One region of the Delftia sp. DT-2 genome, then DNA from elsewhere that is predicted to be linked to it. Evidence: riboswitches for the same ligand, from Rfam matches in the RefSeq annotation. Region 1 holds a riboswitch; each other region holds the start of a gene.
The links. A riboswitch is a leader RNA that binds a small molecule or an ion and turns the genes downstream of it on or off. The one in region 1 is predicted to bind fluoride.
Positions count from the first base shown of each region.

Region 2: it holds a riboswitch for fluoride, as region 1 does, so the genes downstream of both, crcB (fluoride efflux transporter CrcB) here and PO605_RS30480 (voltage-gated chloride channel family protein) in region 1, are expected to answer to the same signal.
Region 3: it holds a riboswitch for fluoride, as region 1 does, so the genes downstream of both, PO605_RS06615 (voltage-gated chloride channel family protein) here and PO605_RS30480 (voltage-gated chloride channel family protein) in region 1, are expected to answer to the same signal.

Region 1 is NZ_JAQOTI010000038.1:70-4,177, forward strand. Features, by position in the region: gene PO605_RS30475 (IS3 family transposase) at 181-405, opposite strand; fluoride riboswitch at 878-948, shown strand; gene PO605_RS30480 (voltage-gated chloride channel family protein) at 1,033-2,355, shown strand; partial or broken gene PO605_RS30485 (IS66 family transposase zinc-finger binding domain-containing protein) at 2,675-3,337, opposite strand; gene PO605_RS30490 (SulP family inorganic anion transporter) at 3,643-4,108, shown strand, end outside.
Region 2 is NZ_JAQOTI010000005.1:74,437-78,544, forward strand. Features, by position in the region: gene PO605_RS09785 (AraC family transcriptional regulator) at 1-248, shown strand, start outside; gene PO605_RS09790 (sigma-70 family RNA polymerase sigma factor) at 406-882, shown strand; gene PO605_RS09795 (FecR domain-containing protein) at 887-1,864, shown strand; gene PO605_RS09800 (AAA family ATPase) at 1,922-2,473, opposite strand; gene crcB (fluoride efflux transporter CrcB) at 2,652-3,038, opposite strand; fluoride riboswitch at 3,120-3,183, opposite strand; gene PO605_RS09810 (DUF4124 domain-containing protein) at 3,351-3,515, shown strand; gene PO605_RS09815 (DUF4124 domain-containing protein) at 3,574-3,996, shown strand.
Region 3 is NZ_JAQOTI010000003.1:359,567-363,674, forward strand. Features, by position in the region: gene PO605_RS06600 (winged helix-turn-helix domain-containing protein) at 32-655, shown strand; partial or broken gene PO605_RS06605 (chromate transporter) at 827-1,080, opposite strand; gene PO605_RS06610 (DUF190 domain-containing protein) at 1,267-1,677, opposite strand; gene PO605_RS06615 (voltage-gated chloride channel family protein) at 1,677-2,972, opposite strand; fluoride riboswitch at 3,050-3,116, opposite strand; partial or broken gene PO605_RS06620 (IS5 family transposase) at 3,287-4,108, shown strand, end outside; gene PO605_RS06625 (ATP-dependent nuclease) at 4,107-4,108, shown strand, end outside.

The sequences.
Region 1 (4,108 bases):
ATGCGACATCTAGAGACACACTCTCGCGCCTGCACTGATCGATCACTATGAGCACACAGAATGCCCGACCATCAAGCATGTGATCGTGCACGAAGTCCATGCGCCAGCGCAGGTCCGGTCCCGTTGCAGGCTGATGCGCTTGCGGCGCTTGACCTTTGTGCGAAGCTGCAACCCCTCAAGTCAGTGTAGGCGATAGACCCGCTTCTTGCCGACCGTACATCTTTCCCGCTTGAGCATGAACAGCACGCGCAAATAGCCTATCCGTGGGCGATCCATCGCGATCTCCCGGATGCGCAGGTGCTGCGAACTTTGATCGAGCGCCTCGCTCTTTTGATACCAGACCGAGGGCCTCAGCAGCGCCAATCTGCACGACCTGCGCGCATTCACTTTGAAGCTCTCCTGCATCCAGGCTGCCAGCTCACGCCGCTTGACAGCCTTCAGAGCTTTTTTCGGACAACCTCCTGCAGGATCTGTTTGTCCAACGTCGGGTCGGCCACGATCTTCAGACGGGCATTTTCATGCTCCAGCATCGTCAAGCGTCTGAGCTCGATGACGCCCAGGTCACCGAGCTTCTTCTGCCCGACTCGGCCAGTCGTAGCGCTTATGCAATCTGCTCCTCGGAAAATCTCGACCTCTTGATTGCTTGTCCTTGCGCCCCTTCGGGACTGCCGGAAAGCGACCCCACTTCCAGTTTTGAAAGGTCAGGAATTCGGGGGAGACGTCAATGGTTTGAGAAACAAACCAGAAACCGACCGCCGGTCCGCGTCAACTTCACCTCCAAATCGCCGAGCTTCTGCCTCATCGCTGGCACCAGCCCCTGGTAAGTCACGGCTGAAGCCCCCAGAGAATTTACTTTGCTGCGGCCGCCAGCTATCATCGCGCCACTGGAGATGGCATTCCTCCATGAACCGTCGCGGCATCGCCGCAGCTAATGATGCCTACAGACACCTGATCACATCACAGGGCTGTAGGCGTTCGCGTTCACATCTGCTTTGCTGGTCGATCAGGCCCTTGTTTTCGCTCCTGATCCACATGACCAGCTTTCGCCGCCCCGAACAACTCGAGCTTCTGCCATATATAGGCAAGTGGCTCGTCATCGCCAGCGTCGTCGCCTTCCTGGCCGGCTCCGCCTCCGCCTTCTTCCTGTTTGCTCTCGACAGGGCTACCAACTGGCGCGAAGCACACCGCCAGGTCATCTGGTTGCTGCCCCTGGCCGGCTTTGCCGTAGGGTGGATCTACTACCGCCTGGGCAAGCCGGTAGATGCCGGTAACAACCTGCTCATCGACGAGATCCACGACCCGAAGAAGGTCGTGCCGTTGCGTATGGTGCCACTGGTGCTAGGGGGCACGGTGATCTCGCATCTCTTCGGGGCCTCCGTGGGGCGCGAAGGCACTGCCGTGCAGATGGGTGGCGCACTTGCCGACCAGCTCACACACCTGTTCCGTCTGAAGCACGAAGACCGGCGCATCTTGCTCATGGCCGGCATCAGCGCGGGCTTTGCCTCGGTGTTCGGCACGCCGCTGGCCGGAGCGATCTTCGGCCTGGAGGTGCTGGCCATCGGCCGCATGCGCTACGACGCCCTGTTCCCCTGCATGGTGGCCGCCATCGTGGCCGACCAGGTCGGACTGGCATGGGGTGTGCATCACACGCACTATGTCGTCACCGCCGTGGCGCCGGTCGCCTTCTGGAGCGTGGTCGCCGTCGTTGCCGCGGGCATCGTGTTCGGCCTGGCCGGGCTAGTGTTCGCCACGGCCACGCACAAGCTCGGCGCGCTGATGAAGCGCTGGATTGCCTACCCGCCCTTGCGCCCGCTCCTGGGCGGCATCGTCGTTGCAACGGCAGTCTGGGCCATCGACGGCTACCGATACATCGGACTCGGCATTCCGACGATCATCGAGTCCTTTCAGGCGCCGGCCGCGCCATGGGACTTTCTTGGCAAGCTGGTCTTCACAGTGGTGTCGCTGGGCACTGGGTTCAAGGGCGGCGAGGTCACGCCGCTGTTCTACATCGGTGCGACCCTGGGCAACGCCATGGCGCCGGTGCTGCACCTGCCGTTCTCGATGCTGGCCGCGATCGGCTTCGTGGCGGTGTTCGCCGGGGCGGCCAATACGCCGGTTGCCACCATCGTCATGGCGGTGGAACTCTTCGGGCCCGCCATCGGCCCGCTCGCTGCCATCGCGTGCATCGCGAGCTACCTGGTCTCGGGCCACACCGGCATCTATCACGCGCAGCGCGTCGGCCACAGCAAGCACCGCCAGGCCTTGCCCGAAGACCTTCGGATCGCGGACATCGCTCAGTTCCGCCGCAAGCAGACGCAAGAGAAGAAGGACAATGCCTCTGGGGAGAAGAAGTGATGACGATGGCAGCCCCACACTCGCACTCACGTCCTGACCGCTCGGCGCCTGCACTTTCCCGCCAACAGCCGTGCCAAGGCCACGCGATTCTGGCACCGACGGAGCGCACCAGCGCTCGCGCAGTACTTGATTACGGTTGCTTGGCGCTCGGGTATTGAGCAAGCGCTGCTTACCAGATCGGCTCGGGCTGCCTGCCGGGGGAGTGGCTTACGCATCACCACCTCGAAGGCCATGTCATGCGGCATCCCCAGTGTCCGGAGCTGCTTGATTCCGAACAGCGGCTTCGGGCTTTCATACAAGAGCATGCGCAGGAGACTCACTGAGCGAGCGTGGAGCGCACGATGGCATGTACGGCTCGCTCTAAGATGGCTTCCTGCCAGTGCAGCGGCAGGTGGTCCAGATACTTGGCGACCAGCACCTGGGCCAGCAAGCCGGTCGTCGGCGGGCCCTTGTCGATAATGTGCGGAGCGACCGGCGCCTGCACGATCCGCTCGCAGCACCTGCACCCCCGCTTGCCGTGGATGTGGCGCTCGACGGTGAAGACGTCGGGCTGGTAGTCGAGCTTCTCGGCCACGTCCTCGCCGATGCATTGCATGGCCTGGCCGCAACCGTAGGTGGTGTTCGTGGGCTCATGGCACACGTCGCGACACGGCAGGTGTGGCGGCAGCTTTTCGCGCCGGGGGTGTTGCCGCTCGCCGGTGGCCCGGCTTGGCTGCAGCGCCCCAATCTCGGCGGCCACTGCCGCCAGGTTGCTGCCCAGCATCTCGTCCAGCAGGCTCTTATACTCGGCGTTGATGAACCGCTCACTCTGCGCACCGAACTTCAGCCGCTTAAGGAATGCGTTCTCGTGCGTGAGCTTCTCGATGACGGCCTTCTTGAATCCAATCTCTTTGCTTGCATCCCGCAGTGCATCGCGCAGTTGGTGGGCATCGAGCGTGTCGAGGTCTTCGGCAATTACGAGTGGTGATGCTACCTGCTCCACGCCGCATCGGCCACCCGCTTAGGCCCTAAGCTTGGCTGCCGGTCTACAATAGTAGGGTGACGCATTACATCTCCAAGTGCTCCGAAGCCACAGTGTTCGTTCCGAACCGTGAGCTGCCGCTTGGGTATTTCTGCTCCGTCACTCCGCCATAGCCTGGCGCGCTTCAAGTCCCTGCTCTAGCGGACTTTCAATATCTTTTTTCGTGCTTCCTCGCTGCCTTTTGGCGGCTTGATGCTGCGCATTTCTCTCGTTGTTTCCGCAGTCTGCAGCGCATCGGCCGTCGTCGGTGGCGTTGCCTTTTTCTCATGAATCTTTCTTCCATCCGGCAAACCTGGTTTGCCAATGTCCGGGGCGATCTGCTCGCGGGCATCGTCGTGGCGCTGGCCCTCATTCCCGAGGCCATTGCGTTTTCCATCATCGCGGGTGTGGACCCCAAGGTGGGGCTGTACGCCTCGTTCAGCATCTGCGTGATCATTGCTTTGGCCGGAGGCCGGCCAGGCATGATCTCTGCGGCCACGGGTGCCATGGCGCTGGTCATGGTCACGCTGGTTAAGGACCATGGCCTGCAGTACCTGCTGGCGGCTACGGTGCTCACGGGCGTGCTGCAGATCCTGGCGGGCGTGCTCAAGCTCGGAGCGCTCATGCGCTTCGTCTCGCGCTCGGTGATCACAGGCTTCGTGAATGCGCTGGCTATCCTGATCTTCATGGCGCAGCTGCCCGAGCTCACCAACGTGAGCTGGGTGGTCTACGCCATGACGGCAGCGGGCCTGG
Region 2 (4,108 bases), on a different contig from region 1:
CACGCCTGTTCCTGCGCGAGACCGGCATGAACTTCGGCGCATGGTGCCGCCAGGCCCGTCTTCTGCTCAGCCTGCCCCGGCTGGCCGCTGGCGCCTCGGTCCTGGAAGTGGCGCTCTCCCATGGATACGACAGTCCCAGCGCCTTCACTGCCGTCTTCCGGCGCAGCTTTGGCGCTCCGCCCAGCGCCTACCAGCGCAATCGCCCGGCGCAGGGCCGGCGTGGAAGTTCCGCCAGCATCTCCCTGTAGCGCACATGCAACAGAAAGATACCCAGTCCTCAGGAGTAAAGCTCGCGTGAAAGATAATTGATAAGCATTCTTATTATCTTTTGCAACCGAAACCGACACGTTGCCCACCTCGGCTTCTACGCCCGGCCTCCCCGCTTCTTTCGCACAAGCCCTCTCCGTGCACAGCCTCTACCAGAATCACCATCCCTGGCTGGAAAGCCTGCTGCGCAAGCGCCTGGGCAACCGTGACGATGCGGCCGACCTGGCCCAGGACACCTTCGTGCGCCTGCTGCGCTCGCCAGTGCCGCAGCAGGACATCCGCGAGCCCAGGCGCTACCTGGCCACCATCGCCCGCGGCCTGGTCACCGACTTGTTTCGCCGCCGCACGCTGGAGCAGTCCTATCTGGACTATCTTGCCCAGCTGCCGCAGTCGCTGGCGCCTTCGCCCGAGGAGCAGGCCATCGTCCAGCAGACCCTGCTCGACGTGGACCGCATGCTCCAGGGCCTTGCACCCAAGGTGCGCGAAGCCTTCGTCCTGTCCCATTTCGAGGAACTGAGCTACCCCGAGATCGCCGAGCGCCTGGGCGTGTCGCTGCGCACCGTCAGCAACTACCTGACCCGGGCGATGGAGCATTGCTGCCTGGTCCTGGCATAGCCACATGGGCGAGGGATCTTTGGAAAGCAACGACCGACGGGCCTTGCATGAGGCCGCTGCCTGGCACGTGAAACTGCGCGGCACCGCGGTGACGCCAAGCCTGCAGCAGGCATGGACGGACTGGCACGAGGCCGACCCCGCCCACCAGCGCGCCTGGCTGCGCGTGCAATCCGTCACCGCACAGCTGTCGCATCTGCCCGCACCCTTGGCGCGCCAGGCGCTGGGCCGCCGCTCCGACCCCAATCGCCGTTCTGCGGTGCGTGCTGTGGCCCTTGGCCTGGGCAGCGGTGCCACGGCCTGGCTCGCCTGGAAAGGCGCGCCGCTCGAGCACTGGCAGGCAGCTCATCGCACCGCCACTGGCGAGCGCCGCGACCTGACGCTGCCCGACGGCTCCCTGGTGGCCCTGGATACAGCCACCTCCGTGGACGTGGCTTTCGACGACCGCCAGCGCCTGCTGCGCCTTTACCGCGGCCGCATCCTCGTCGCCACCGGGCCAGACGCACTGGGCCGCCCCTTCAGTGTGCAAACCCTGCAAGGCCATGTACTGGCCCTGGGAACGCGCTTCACGGTCCATGTCGCGGACGACGGCCTGTGCCATGTCAACGTGCAGGAAAAGACCGTGCGCCTGCAGCCCCTGGACAGCGAAGCCACCTCCACCGAGCTGCAGGCCGGGCAACACGCCGCCTTCTCGGCCAGCGCCGCCCAGCCACCCGCGTCTGCCGATCCCTTTGCCGCCAGCTGGCACGAAGGCGGACTGATCGCGCTGGACATGCCGCTGGGCCAGCTGATCGACGCCCTCGCCCGCTACCGGCCCGGCTACCTGGGCTGCACGCCCGAGGTGGCAGGCCTGCGTGTCTCGGGCGCCTTTCCCGTGGACGACACCGATCGCGCCCTGGCCGCGCTCGTCAGCCGCTTCCCCTTGCAGTTGAGCACCCGTACACGCTATTGGGTGCAAGTGCAGGCACGGTCTGGCGGGGATTGAGTAGGCGATCGAGGAGGCGTTCCAGTGGGCGAGCCGGCGGCCGCACGGCCTTTGTGGTCAGGCCCGCACATACGGGTGATGCACCACGTCGAAGCCCTCCTGTGCGCAAGGCGCGACAAAGTAGCCGGTGATCAGGTCGAACTGCTCATCGCTGGCCTGAAAGGGATGATCCCCCGCCGCATTGCGCGCACGCAGGCGCTGCTTGCAGACCTCATCGGGCACATCCAGGAAATGCAGGCGGTGGGAGGCACCCACCCTCTCGAACACGCTGCGCGCCCAACCTCTGCCTTCCAGCGTGTTGGCAGGAAAGTCCAGCACCACTGAAACGCCGGCATCCAGCAGCGCCTGCACATGTGCCCCCATCAATCCCTTGAGCCGCGCGCTGCAGCGCACATAGTCGGCCACCGACTGCATCTCGCCAGGATACAAACCGGCCAGCCAGGAATCCTCGCTGACCAGCACCGTGCCGGGCTGCGCCGCCAGTTGCCGTGCCAGCGTCGACTTGCCCGAGCCGATCTTGCCGCAGACCATGTGCAGCGTGGCCGGCCGCGCAGTACGGGAATCGGCCTGGGCGTCGTCCGCATGGCGGGACGGTTCGAGAACCTGCATATCCATCTCCTGAAAGGCTTGTGAAAACCCTGGAGGCGGAATGAAAAAACCCGCCTCTTCTGGGCGGGTTGCATGGCGCTGAAGGCCTCTGGCTAACCCACCATCCAATGGATGGTGCGAATAATCTGCGATGCGTTCAGGCGGGCCATGGCGCACAGCATAGCGCAATCAGGGCGCCTCAATGGGCCACCATCCGAACCAGCCCTAGCCCCGCAAACAGCGCGGCAACGCCCAGCACCAGCGAACCCAGCGCATACAGCACGGAAGCGAGCCAGTCGCCGCGCTCGTACAGCATGCCGATCTCCAGTGCGTAGGTCGAAAACGTGGTGAAGCCGCCCAGAATGCCCGTGGTGATGAACAGCCTCGCACTCTGCGGCAGCGAAGTCTTGAGCGCAAACCACTCCACCACCACCCCCATCACGAAAGCGCCCAGCACATTGATCGCCAAGGTGCCCAGTGGATAGGCACTGCCCACCAGCCGCAGTGCAAGCAGGTTCGAACCATGCCGGAGCGCGGAGCCGAGGCCGCCGCCCACGAACACCAAAATGAAACCGTAGATACCCATGACCGTCCTTTCATCAAACAACCGGGACGGGCGCGCCGGGCAGGATCAAGACACGGCCCTGCCACCGGCAGGACACGCCCCACCAAGGCAGGAGCCATCAGCCCCTTGCAGGGCGGTTTCGGGAAGCTCCATTCCCATCGTGCAGCCATTGCTGCGGTGGTCGAGTTTACTCCGGGCAAGCGAGCACAGGCAGCCATCCCGTGGCGGCAATACCGACCCTGCATCCCTTGCAGCGGCCTATTGGAATAACTTAACCTCAACCGATTCACCGTACCGGGATACCATCACTCCCATTCATTCACCGAGATGCATATGCGCCTATTGACTCTGACAATCGTTGCGACATTTCTGGCTTTACCTGCCGCCGCCCAGGTCTATCAATGCAAGGATGTTTCTGGAAAACTGATTTTTTCAGACAGCCCCTGCAGCAGCGACCAATCCGGCGCACTGATACAGCGCAAAAAAATCGGACGATGAAATCTACCGCGAACGGGCCGAGGCCGCAGAGGCCAATGAGCGAAAGCAGCAGCGCCAGATGAACGAAATGCAGCAGCGCCAGATCGAGAGCCAGCAGCGCGTCATCGAACAGCAGGCCCGCAAGGCGAATGCTCCTGCACCGGAGCAGCTCGGCGCATCCTCCCAGTGCAAGGAGGCGCGCAAGGAGCTGGAATTCGTATCCAGCATTCGCACCCTTTCCCTGGATGAAAAACGGATACGCACCAATGCAGCAATCACCAGCGTCAATGCTGCATGCGGCTCCAATACGCCGCTGATGCAGGAACCACCGAAGCCGGTTTTCACACCGCGGGCGGCCCAGCCTGTTCCTCTATCCAGTTGCAAGGGTGCACTTTGCTACGACAGCAATGGCGGAATCTACAACCGCAACGGCCAATTCATCAGTGACAGTCAAGGGCGGAGCTGCCGAATACTGGGTGGAACCATGATTGAGTGCGACTGAGCGCGGTCCATCATACTCTCGGCCTTCACCGGCTTCGCCGGCAGATGGCAACCCCCAAGTCCCGTCCGACACAGGGTCCGCAAGGCGTTGCAGGGTGTAATTCGCTGATACA
Region 3 (4,108 bases), on a different contig from region 1:
AATAGAAGAATTTATCGACTATGACTCAGGTATGAAGTTCGCCATAAGCAATAATATTGCCATCATACTGGTTTATGAGAAACAGTCATATTTGGAGAAGGTAGAGTTATTCTGCAGGCAAGGCCCTGATAAATATCTCCCAGTTTCGGCCATCACAAAAATCACACATAACACTGGCCACCAGCTATTTTTAAGAGATAAAAAGACATTATCAATGTCGCGTATCAAAAACAACGAAGAGATCATAAAAATTGTTGAAAAAATCAAAGCCGGCTTGCTGCGCGACTTGAGAAACAGAGAGTTTTATAATTTAGAAGATCTCGTGCTTGATTTGTCGAAACAAAGAGCAGAACGTGGTGGTAAGAGACTTGACCTAACCAAAGGTGAGTTTTCGTTGCTATTGGAATTCATGCGTCGATCAGGACGGGTTTTATCCCGAGAGTATCTGGCGGTACATGTTTGGAAGAAAGAAGGCGAATTTACGAAAAATATGGTTGATGTTGCAGTACGCAGACTACGAAAGAAGCTAGACGACAATCATGAGTTGAAGCTACTCCATACTCGAAGGGGTGTGGGATATATTTTAGAAGTCCCCGCAGCCAAAGAATTGGAGCCGGAATCATCCACTCGAGATTCAGAGACACAAGCGCCTTGAACGAAAAAGTGGTGCGCCGTTTCGTATATTGGGTGTAACTGTGCTGCCTCGCAGAGAGTTGAGTCAATTAAATCGACGCAGATCCCACACACTCGCTTAAATCAAACCTCGCCAACAGAACTAGCCCAGCTCTTATTTCGCAACTGTAGAGACTCGATGTTTCCAATGCGCGCCCGCCAAGATTACGCCCCAGGTGCGGTGCAACAGCCAACCGATGTAGATCTCCAGCTGGTGCGCGTCCGGACCGGTCAGCAACATGCTGTAGTTCAGCGCATGCAGGAACCGCTTCTTGGAAATCCAGCGGCGGCAGCCCACCAGTTCCTCCTGCATGTGGAAATCTGGCCAGCAGGACCTCCAACGCTGATGAAGCCAATCTTCACCCGAAAGCGCACGTGCGTAATGGCTCTGAGCACTCGGTGCGCCACTGCACTTTAGTTTGTGCCCCCTCCCGAACGGGGGAGGAGTGAGCGATCGGCGAAAGCACGGGGCTCTGGGCTGATGCGCCGCGGCCGTCAAGGGCTCGTGAAGGTCTGCATGCGAGCCGCTGCAGCCGCTCAGAATCTGTGCACCAACAACAGGTTCACAACGAACAATTGCCGCTCACCTCGCCGTCATTGTTCATCCGGCGGCGGCTTGGTACCCCGGCGCGCCTCCCCCGGAAACCGGAACGGCCCAAGCGGAAGCTCGGCCAGAAGCAAGACCGCGTGCACCTTGTTCAGCTCGCCTGCGTGCTCATGCATAAAGGCGCGCAAGCGCTGCTCAGAGTCCAGCAGTTCCAGGCATTGAGGATGTCGCATGTCGAGCACTTCGGCATGGCTGTGCGAGAGACGTTCGCCCGGCAGGTAGCCCGAGCTGACCCGATGCAGCATGGCCTGGCGGATGTGCGCGTTCTTTGCTGCAACCAGCAGGTGATGAGCCAGCGCAGGCGCGCTCAGGCGGTGCCAGAAGCGCGTGGCCTTGGCCGTGCTAGCGCCCGGGAAGTACAGACGCAGAGCTGCCAGCGTGGCCGGTTTGGTGCTCATCATGCTGGATCCTTGGTCTTGGTTGCCTCCACATCGCGGCGTGGAACTTCGGCCCCGGTCAGGCTGCGCCTGTGGTGCTTGCTGTGGCCAATGCGCTGGGCGTGGTAGATGCCTGCATGCCCGGAGAACAGGTAGGCGGTGACGCAGCCGATAGCCGCCAGTGGTCCGATGCCAGCGCCGAACAGCTCCATCGCCATCAAGGTAGTAGCAATGGGCGTGTTCGCCGCCCCCGCGAATACTGCAACAAAGCCGATGGCGGCCATGAGCGCGAACGGCATATGCAGCAAAGGCGCCAGGACGTTGCCCATGGTCGCACCGATGTAAAACAGCGGTGTCACCTCGCCGCCCTTGAAGCCCGTCCCCAGCGAGGCGACCGTGAACACCAGCTTGCCCAAGAAGTCCCATGGCAGCATGGGCTCTTGGAAGGAGCGAGCGATGTCCGGAATACCCAGGCCGATGTAGCGGTAGGCGTCGAGCGCCCAAACCGCCGTGGCGATGACGAGGCCGCCGAAGAAAGGCCGCAGTGGCGGGTATGCGATCAGGTGTTTGACCAGCGCGCCGATCTTGTGCACGGCGGTGGCAAAGAGCATTCCGACCAGGCCAAAGAGAATGCCGGCGATGATGACGGCGACCACACTCCAAGCATCGATATTGTTCACGGCGCTCATGGCGTAGTGGGTGTGGTGGACTCCCCAGGCGGTGCAGACCTGATCGGCTACGAAGGCTGCCACGATGCAGGGAAACAGCGCGTCGTAGCGCATACGGCCGATGGCCAGCACCTCCAGACCGAAGACTGCCCCGGCCAGCGGCGTGCCGAAGACCGAAGCGAAGCCGGCGCTGATTCCGCTCATCAGCAGCACGCGGCGATCGTCTTGGTGGAGTCGGAAAACATGCGTCAGCTGGTCGGCCAGAGCGCCCCCCATCTGCACGGCGGTGCCCTCGCGCCCGACTGATGCGCCGAACAGATGGGATATGACGGTGCCGCCCAGTACCAGCGGCACCATGCGTAACGGCACCACCTGCTTGGGGTCGTGAATCTCTTCGATCAACAGGTTGTTGCCGCCGTCCACCCGCTTGCCCAACAGGAAGTAAACGAGGCCCACTGCCATGCCTGCGAAGGGCAGCAGCCAGATGATCCAGGGATGGGCCTCACGCCAGGCCGTCGCCAGGTCCAGGGACAGCAAGAAGAACGCGGAAGCGGTGCCGGCCAGGGCCGCCACGAGGGTGGCGAAGATGAACCACTTGCCCAGATAGGGAAGCAGTTCAAGCTGTTCGAAATGGGGGAATTTGCGCATTGGTCAGGTAGCTCGAATTAATCGGCCTGACCAACGACGAGTTGCATGCGCGAGCGCCTACAGCCCTGAACAAGCCAGGTTCTGTAGGCGTCATCAGCCGCACTAGTGCGGCGGTTTTAGAGGCACGCCATCTCTTTGCGCTGCATTATAGGAAAAAGCATGGATGCTGTGCAGTACGCGCCGCGAGATGGCCGGTGTTTTGATTTATTAAAGTCGTAAACATGCTAAAGAGTGGCTAACACCACTTCGTCACAGGCCCCCGCAGAGCAGTTACGCTCGCTGCCCTCATGGCATGACGACCCGTAAGCAAAGAACTGTGGCTACAGCTACAACCCCTGATCCCAGCCTTCGTGCCTTCTGCCAAAGGCGATGCGCGCAAACTCGCAGTCAGCGATGAAGCCGTCCTCAACGGCATCTTGTTCGTGCCGCAAACAGGCATTCCATGGGAAGACCTTCCCCAATCGCTGGGCTACGGCAGCGGCATGACTTGCTGGGGGCGCTTGCGCGACTGGAACGCCGCTGGTGTCTGGGAGCCGCTGCACTAAGCCATGCAGACTTGCTTGCGTGAACATGACCAAATCGATTGGAGCCGGGCCAGCATTGATGACTCCTCGGTACCAAGCCCCAGGGGCAGGAAACGGGCCCAAACCCCACTGACAGAGGCAAGCTCGGCTCCAAGCGGCATATCGTCGTAGATGCCAGAGGCATCCCGCTGGTGATCTTGGTCAGCGGCGCGAACCGGCACGACTCCACGATATTCGAGAAGTGCGTGGACGCGACTCCTGCGATTGCTGGCCTGCCAGGACGTCCCCGTAGAAGACCGGCAAAGCTGCACGCCGACAAAGGCTACGACTTCAAGCGATGCCGAGCCCACCTGAGGCAGCGGGGCATCATTGGCCGCATTGCCAGACGAGGCATTGAGAGCAGCGAGCGCCTGGGCAAACACCAGTGGGTGGTGGAGTGGATGCACAGCTGGTTTGCAGGCTTTGGCAAGCTGCGAATCCGCTTTGAACGACGGCTGGATATCCACGAAGCGCTGCTGAAATTGGCGGCAGCGGTCATCTGCGCGCGCTTCGTGGATCGGTGGTGTTCGCCAGTCTTAAGCCCAGATATAATAAAATTTAGGGAGGAGAGAT